One region of the Streptomyces sp. C11-1 genome, then DNA from elsewhere that is predicted to be linked to it. Evidence: riboswitches for the same ligand, from Rfam matches in the RefSeq annotation. Region 1 holds a riboswitch; the other holds the start of a gene.
The links. A riboswitch is a leader RNA that binds a small molecule or an ion and turns the genes downstream of it on or off. The one in region 1 is predicted to bind cobalamin.
Positions count from the first base shown of each region.

Region 2: another riboswitch for cobalamin. It lies ahead of metE (5-methyltetrahydropteroyltriglutamate--homocysteine S-methyltransferase); the one in region 1 lies ahead of RI138_RS05695 (cobalamin biosynthesis protein).

Region 1 covers NZ_CP134500.1:1,299,651-1,303,963, forward strand. The annotation lists gene RI138_RS05685 (inorganic phosphate transporter) at 1-421, shown strand, start outside; gene RI138_RS05690 (hypothetical protein) at 434-679, shown strand; cobalamin riboswitch at 834-988, shown strand; gene RI138_RS05695 (cobalamin biosynthesis protein) at 1,116-2,093, shown strand; gene RI138_RS05700 (cobyric acid synthase) at 2,134-3,765, shown strand; gene RI138_RS05705 (putative cobaltochelatase) at 3,762-4,313, shown strand, end outside.
Region 2 covers NZ_CP134500.1:6,426,835-6,431,147, reverse strand. The annotation lists gene RI138_RS28410 (Imm49 family immunity protein) at 1-536, opposite strand, end outside; gene metE (5-methyltetrahydropteroyltriglutamate--homocysteine S-methyltransferase) at 703-3,027, opposite strand; cobalamin riboswitch at 3,192-3,406, opposite strand; gene RI138_RS28400 (hypothetical protein) at 3,628-3,825, shown strand; gene cobF (precorrin-6A synthase (deacetylating)) at 3,836-4,313, opposite strand, start outside.

The DNA.
Region 1 (4,313 bases):
CCAGTCCTGCTCGGGTGCCGTGATGGGCGCGGGCCTCGGCCGCAAGGGCGGCGTGGTCCGCTGGTCCACCGCCACCCGGATGTTCGTCGCCTGGGGCCTCACGCTCCCGGCCGCGGGTCTGGTCGGCGCGGGTGCCGAGTTCCTCACCAAGCAGGGCCCCTGGGGTGTCGCCGTCACCGCGGCCATCCTGGTCGGCGGCTCCTTCGCCATCTGGCTGGCCTCGCGCCGCCAGCCGGTCGACCACACCAACGTCAACGACACCGAGGAAGCGGCGGCGAACGAGCCGCAGGGCGTCGTCACCACCGCCATCGCCGCGGTCTCCCCGCCCCCCGCGGGCGCACCGGTCTCCGACCTCTCGACCACCATCCCGGCCCCGGCCGCGGCACCCGACGACACGCCCCGCCCCGCGGCCACGGTGTAAGGACAGATCCGTATGAAAATCGACTGGGCAGCTCTCGCCTCCGTCTTCGGTGTCAGTCTCGTGATCACCGTCGCGCTGGTCGGCGTCTTCACCCTGGGCATCGTCGCCCTCTCCAAGCTGTCGGCCCCGGCCGGCGGCAGCGGCTCCGGGAGCGGTGCCTCCGGCGGTACCGCCGCGCTGGCGCGCACCAGCGCGTACGCCTGCTTCGCGGCGTGCGCGGCGGCGGTCTCGTACGGGATCTATCTGATCGTCGCCTGACGCGTCCCACGGCACCCCTCATCGGGCCGGACACACCTCGTGTGTGTCCGGCCCGATGTGCGTCTGCGCACACCTGGCCTCCGCAGGTCAACAGCAAGTTGACGGCTGTTCTCGCAGCGTGGTGGACTGCCGGAGCCATTCACGGCGACAGCAGAGGAAGCCGGTGCGAATCCGGCGCGGTCCCGCCACTGTCACCGGGGAGCACTCCCCCACACCGGACGTCACGACCTGTCGGGACACCGGATGTCACGGCCCGTCGCGCACGGGCTGGAAGGCCGGGGGAGCTGCGGATCCGGGAGCCAGGAGACTCTCGTCGCCGCTCTCGTCGAACCAGGGCGCGGACCCTGAGTTAAGGACCTATGCCATGTCCGGCCGCCGTGCGCCGCATCCAGTGCCCCCTCACTCCGGAACGCCCCGACCCACGACGGGCTGAGCCGTGCGTGCCGATCGCCTCTTCGCGTACGGCGCCACGGCCGGAATGGTCGCCGACGCGCTCTTCGGCGACCCCCGGCGGGGCCACCCCGTCGCCGGGTTCGGCCGGGCCGCCGCGCGGGTGGAGTCCCTGCTGTGGCGTGACGACCGGGGCCGGGGCGCGCTGCACACCCTCATGTGCGCCGGAGGCGCCGTGGGGGCCGCCGCGCTGGCCGCCCGTGCGGTACGGGAGCGCCCCGCGCTCGCCGTCGCGCTGACCGCCGCCGCCACCTGGTCGGTCGTCGGCGGTACGTCGCTGGGCCGGGAGGCCCGCGCCATCGGGGGCGCGCTGGCCGCCGGGGACCTTGAGGTCGCCCGGGAACGGCTGCCGCATCTGTGCGGGCGCGACCCGCACTCCCTGGACGGGCCTGGGATCGCCCGCGCCGTCGTGGAATCGGTCGCCGAGAACACCTCGGACGCCGTCGTCGGCGCGCTCGTGTGGGGCGCCGTCGGCGGGGTGCCCGGACTCGTCGGCTTCCGGGCCGTGAACACGCTCGACGCGATGGTCGGCCACAAGTCGCCCCGCCACCGCCGTTACGGATGGGCCTCGGCTCGCCTGGACGACCTCGCTGGGTGGCCCGGCGCCCGGCTGACGGCCGCGCTGGCCGTGGTGGCGGGCGGGCGGCCGTCCGAGGCCGTACGCGCCTGGAAGGCGGACGCGGGGCGCCACCCGAGCCCGAACGCGGGACCGGTGGAGGCCGCGTTCGCGGGGGCGCTCGGCGTACGACTGGGGGGAACGCTGGCGTACGCGGGGCGCGTGGAGCACCGGCCCGTACTGAACGGGGAGTCCGGCCGGGACGTGCGCGGCGACGACATCGAACGCGCGGTGCGGCTGTCGCGCCGGGTGAGTGCGCTGGCCCTGGGTGTGTGCGTGGCGGCGCGGATGGTCGCGGGGCGGGCCGCCGGGCGGTCGGCTGCGGGACGAAGGCGGGGGCGGTCATGAACGGTCCGGCACGGAACGCGGTACGGGAACGGGAGCGGGCATGAGTGGTGGGCTGCTGGTCGCGGGGACCACATCGGACGCGGGCAAGAGCGTCGTCACGGCGGGCATCTGCCGCTGGCTGGTGCGCCGGGGCGTGAAGGTCGCGCCGTTCAAGGCGCAGAACATGTCCCTCAACTCCTTCGTGACCCGCGAGGGCGCGGAGATCGGGCGCGCCCAGGCGATGCAGGCGCAGGCGGCCCGGGTGGAGCCGACCGCCCTGATGAACCCGGTGCTGCTGAAGCCGGGCGGCGACCGGTCCAGCCAGGTGGTCCTGATGGGCAGGCCGGTCGGTGAGATGAGCGCCCGGGGCTACCACGGGGGGCGTCAGGAGGCGCTGCTCGGGACGGTCACGGACTGCCTGGAGCAGCTGCGGTCGGCCTATGACGCGGTGATCTGCGAAGGGGCCGGTTCGCCGGCCGAGATCAACCTCCGCCGGACCGACATCGTGAACATGGGCATCGCGCGGGCGGCCCGCTTCCCCGTGCTGGTGGTCGGGGACATCGACCGGGGCGGGGTCTTCGCCTCGTTCTTCGGGACGACGGCGCTGCTCGGCGCCGAGGACCAGTCGCTGGTCGCGGGCTACCTGGTGAACAAGTTCCGGGGCGATGTCTCGCTGCTGGAACCGGGGCTGGACATGCTGTACGGGCTGACCGGGCGACGGACGTACGGAGTTCTGCCGTACGCCCACGGACTCGGCATCGACGAGGAGGACGGCCTGCGGGTGTCCCTGCGGGGTGCGGTACGGGAGTCGGTCGTGGCTCCCCCGCACGGTGAGGACGTGTTGCGGGTCGCGGTGTGCGCGGTGCCGTTGATGTCGAACTTCACGGACGTGGACGCGCTGGCCGCCGAACCGGGCGTCGTGGTGCGGTTCGTGGACCGGGCCGAGGAGCTGGCCGACGCGGACCTGGTGGTCGTGCCCGGGACGCGGGGCACGGTGAAGGCGCTGGCCTGGCTGCGCGAGCGGGGTCTCGCGGACGCGCTGGTGCGGCGGGCGGCGGAGGGCCGGCCGGTGCTGGGGATCTGCGGCGGGTTCCAGGTGCTCGGTGAGCGGATCGAGGACGAGGTGGAGTCGCGGGCGGGGGTCGTGGACGGGCTGGGGCTGCTGCCGGTGACCGTCCGCTTCGACCGGGCCAAGACGCTGGCGCGGCCGGTGGGTTCGGCGCTGGGTGAGGTGGTGGAAGGGTACGAGATCCACCACGGGGTGGCCGATGTGCGGGGCGGGGAACCGTTCCTGGACGGGTGCCGGGTGGGTGCGGTGTGGGGGACGCACTGGCACGGGTCGCTGGAGAGCGACGCGTTCCGGCGGCGGTTCCTGGCGGAGGTGGCCCGGGCCGCCGGGCGACGGTTCGTTCCTGCGCCGGACACGAGTTTCGGGGTGTTGCGGGAGGAGCAGTTGGACCGGCTGGGGGATCTGGTGGAGGAGCATGCGGATACGGACGCGCTGTGGCGGCTCATCGAGGGCGGGGCGCCGGCCGGGTTGCCGTTCGTGCCGCCGGGGGCGCCGCCGTTGGGGGCGGGTACGTCGTCGGAGAGCCGGAGCGCTGCCCCGGACCCCGCTCCTCGATCGCCGGAGGGGCTTGTAGTGACCGCTCACGTCAAAGCTGAAGAGCATGTCAACGAGGAGGCCAAGTGAGTACGCCGTATCCCTTCACCGCGATCGTCGGGCAGGACGACCTGCGGCTCGGGCTGTTGCTCAACGCCGTCAGTCCGGCCGTCGGCGGGGTGCTCGTGCGGGGCGAGAAGGGGACCGCCAAGTCCACCGCCGTCCGGGCGCTGGCCGCCCTCATGCCCGAGGTCTCCGTCGTACCGGGGTGCCGGTTCTCCTGTGATCCGGTGGCCCCCGATCCGGCGTGCCCCGATGGGCCGCACGCGGATGCCCCCGGTGTGTCGCGCCCGGCGCGGACCGTCGAGCTGCCCGTCGGGGCGTCCGAGGACCGGCTCGTGGGGGCGCTGGACATCGAGCGGGCGCTCTCGGAGGGAGTGAAGGCGTTCGAGCCGGGGCTGCTGGCCGACGCACACCGGGGGATTCTGTACGTCGACGAGGTCAACCTGCTCCACGACCACCTGGTGGACCTGCTCCTGGACGCGGCCGCCATGGGTGCCTCGTACGTCGAGCGCGAAGGCGTCTCCGTACGGCATGCGGCACGGTTCCTGCTGGTCGGGACGATGAACCCGGAAGAG
Region 2 (4,313 bases), 5.1 Mb from region 1:
GCGGCGAGGTCCGCCGGGTCCGATGCCGAGGTGAGCGGGGAGTAGGGCACTCCTTCGTGGATCTCGGGCGCGTAGTCGTCCCGCAGCAGCAGTCCGATGACCCGCTGCCAGTCCCATACGAGGCCGCTGGCCACGCAGATCGCGAAGGTGTCCAGCCAGGTCCGGGCCGAGGGGGCCTGCGCCCCCGCGTGGCCGAAGGCGGCGCTGAAGGATATGTCCTCGGTGCTGAGCTTCTCGCCGATCAGCGGGAAGAAGATCTCCTGGTCGCCGTCGGGGTAGCAGCCGACGCTCAACTCCCCCAGGCGGCACTCGGCCGCCGTGCGCAGCGCGGAGCGGGCCACATCGTCGAGCGCGGCTCCCTGCGCGGTGCGCGCGGCGACGTGGTCGAGCAGTTCGTCGGCCGCTTCGGCCATGCGCCGCGGGGCCGGGTCGTCGTAGCGCATCCAGTGCCACCGCCCCACGGCGCGCCCGACGATACCCTCCGACGCCTCGCCCAAGCGCCGGGCGTCCACCTCATGACACGTCACTTCCCGCACGTCCGCAGCCCTTTCGTGATCTTCGATCCGGAAGCGGCACGCTATCAGCGGGCTCGGACATTCCCCGGCCCGCACGGGAACGTCATCAGCGGGATCGGACATTCACCGGCCGTACGGGAACGTCCCGGGGCGGGAGCAGCGGTGGCCGCTCCCGCCCCGGGGCGGATCACGCCGCTTCGGTGGGCAGCTCCGCGCGGATCTGCCGCGCGGCGGCGACCAGGTTCTCCAGGGAGGCCCGGGTCTCGGGCCAGCCGCGGGTCTTCAGGCCGCAGTCGGGGTTCACCCAAAGCCGCTCGGCCGGGATGGCCTCAAGTCCCTTGCGCAGCAGGGCCGCCGCCTCTTCGGTGCTCGGGATGCGCGGGGAGTGGATGTCGTAGACGCCGGGCCCGGCCTCACGCGGGTAGCCGTGGGCGGCGAGTTCGCGGGCGACCTGCATATGGGATCGGGCGGCCTCCAGGCTGATGACGTCGGCGTCGAGGTCGTCGATGGCCTGGACGATGTCACCGAACTCCGCGTAGCACATGTGGGTGTGGATCTGGGTGTCCGGCCGTACCCCGGCGGTGGCGAGCCGGAAGGACTCGGTCGCCCACTCCAGGTACGCGGCATGCTCGGCGGCCCGCAGCGGCAGCGTCTCGCGGAGCGCGGGCTCGTCGACCTGGATAACCGAAGTGCCGCTCGCCTCCAGGTCGTTGACCTCGTCACGGAGGGCGAGGGCCACCTGGCGGGCGGTTTCGCCGAGCGGCTGGTCGTCGCGGACGAAGGACCAGGCGAGCATGGTGACCGGGCCGGTGAGCATGCCCTTGACGGGGCGCTCGGTCAGCGACTGCGCGTAGGTGGTCCAGCGCACGGTCATCGGCTCGGGCCGCGAGATGTCCCCGGCGAGCACCGGCGGGCGGACGTATCGGGTGCCGTAGGACTGGACCCAGCCGTGCCGGGTGGCGAGGTAGCCGGTGAGCTGCTCGGCGAAGTACTGGACCATGTCGTTGCGTTCGGGCTCGCCGTGCACAAGGACGTCGATCCCGGCTTTCTCCTGGAAGGAGAGGACCTCGCGGATCTCGTCCTTGATCCGCTCCTCGTACCCGGCCTCGTCGATCCGGCCCGCCCGCAGGTCCGCGCGGGCGGTGCGCAGTTCGGTGGTCTGCGGGAACGAGCCGATGGTGGTGGTCGGGAGCTGCGGCAGCCCGAGGTGGGCGCGCTGGGCGGCGGCCCGCTCGGGGTACGGCTGGGAGCGGCGGCCGTCGGCTCCGGTGATGGCCGCCGTACGGTCCCGGACGGCCGGGTCATGGGTGAGCGCGGCCCCGGCGCGGGAGGCCAGGTCGGCGCGGTTGGCGGCCAGGTCGGCCGCGATGGCGCCGGTGCCGCCGGCCAGGCCGCGGGCCAGGACCACGATCTCCTCGGTCTTCTGCCGGGCGAAGGCCAGCCAGCGGGCGATCTGCGGGTCGATGTCGCGCTCGGCGTCCGCGTCCAGCGGGACGTGGAGAAGGGAGCAGGAGGCGGAGACGTCGACGCGGTCGGCGAGGCCGAGAAGCGTGCCGAGGGTGGCGAGCGACTTCTCGTAGTCGTTGATCCAGATGTTGCGGCCGTTGACGACGCCCGCGACCAGGCGCTTGCCGGGCAGGCCGCCCGCCGCCGCGAGATCGTCGAGGTTGCCCGCGCCGGACTCGGTGAAGTCGACCGCCAGTCCGTCGACGGGGGCCTTGGCCAGGACCGGCAGCGCGTCGCCGAGCCGCCCGAAATAGGAGGCGACCAGCAGCTTGGGCCGGTCGGCGAGTGCGCCCAGCTCGCGGTAGGCGCGGGCGGCGGCGTTCAGTTCGGCGGGGGTGCGGTCCTGGACGAGGGCGGGCTCGTCCAGCTGCACCCATGCGGCGCCCGCCGCGCGGAGGCCGGCGAGGACTTCGGCGTACACCGGGAGGAGCCGGTCCAGCAGGGTCAGCGGCTCGAAGCCGGCGGCGACACCGGGGGCCGCCTTGGCGAGCAGGAGGTAGGTGACGGGGCCGACGAGGACCGGGCGCGGGGTGTGGCCGAGCGCGAGGGCTTCCTTGAACTCGGCGACCTGCTTGGCGGGGTCGGCGGTGAACACGGTGTCGGGCCCGAGCTCGGGCACCAGGTAGTGGTAGTTGGTGTCGAACCACTTCGTCATCTCCAGCGGCGCGACGTCCTGGGTGCCGCGGGCCATGGCGAAGTATCCGTCGAGGGCGTCGGAGCGGACGGCGTCGCGGTGCCGCGCGGGGACAGCGCCGACCATGACGCTGGTGTCCAGAACATGGTCGTAGTACGAGAAATCACCGGTCGGCACCTCGTGGACTCCGGCCTCGGCGAGCTGCCGCCAGGTTCCCCGGCGCAGTTCGGCGGCGGTCCGCCGGAGGGTGTCCGCGTCGACGCGGCCCTTCCAGTAGCCCTCGATGGCCTTCTTCAGTTCACGGTTCCGACCCTGGCGGGGGTAGCCGTACACGGTGGCCCGTGCTGCCGCGGCTGCGGGCTTCGCTGTCACGTGACTCTCCTTCGCGAGCGTGGCTGCTTGCTGATCCCGGGACGGGACGCGGACACGAAGGGGTGACGCATCGGGCGGAGAGCAGGACACACTGGACCGTGTCCGTCCGCCTGACGGTTACGCCGACCCGCCCACGAGGTCACCGGGAACTCCGCACGCGAACGGTCACGTGCGGGCAACGGGCAGGTCTTCGGACTCGCGGGCACGCCTGCCGGGGCAGACACCTACTGGCCGTCGCTTCCCAGACCCGGCCGGGCCCAGTGCGTATGACGGCGGTCGTTCCCACTCACCGCTGCGGGGCAGTCCCGGATTCCCACCGGGTTCCCTCTTACGACTCCCTGCCTGGCGGACAGGGCGAACCAGCTGCACCGGTCACCCTAAGGGGGAGACCGCCGGGCGCACACCGTTGTTCACACTTCGAACGGTGAGGTGAGACACGGGTGCCCGAATAAGCCCCCTCTGGGTGTGCGGGGGCGGAGACCCAGATGTAACCGAATGGCGTAGGAAAGGCGGAACCACAGAGCGTCAAAAGCCGTTCTTCTTCCCACTACACGGCCCGCCGACCCCCGGCGGGGCCGACCGAGGAACGGAAAACGCCATATGAAGAAGACAGTTGGGTGGGCCCAGGACGGCGACGACTGGACGATCACCGTGAACGGCACGCAGTACCGCGCGATCGAGCGGCCGGCGGACGGCCGGGTGCACAACTACCTGGTGCGGGGTGACGACCTGAGCGCCGAGTGCCCGAGCCTCGGCCACGGGCTGGGCGTCATCCGGGAACACGAGTCCCGGCGCTGACGCCGGCCGGTCAGCCGAGCGGGCCGCCCCCAGAGCCGTCCGCGCCTTCCGCCGGGCGGCCCGCCCCTTCCGCCTCGTCCCGCCCCTGCCGCAGCAGGTAGGTGTCCATGATCCAGCCGTGCCGCTCGCGGGCCTCCGCGCGCAGCCGGCTGATCCGGCCGGCGACCTCGTCGAGCGGGCCGGAGACCAGGATCTCGTCGGGGGTGCCGAGGTACGCACCCCAGTGGATCCACAGACCCCTGCCCGTCAGATGGGTGAAGGTCTCGTGGCCGTCGAGCATCACCACGATGTCGCCGTCGTCCTCGGGGAAGCCCTGGGCGAGCCGTCTACCGGGGGTGATGCGGATGGGGCGGCCGACCCGGTTCAGGGTGACGCGGTGCCGGGCGGCGAGGGCGGAGACGCTGCTGATGCCGGGGATCACCTCATGGCCGAAATTCACCGTGCCGCGGCCCCGGATGTCCGCCAGGATCGCGAGCGTGCTGTCGTAC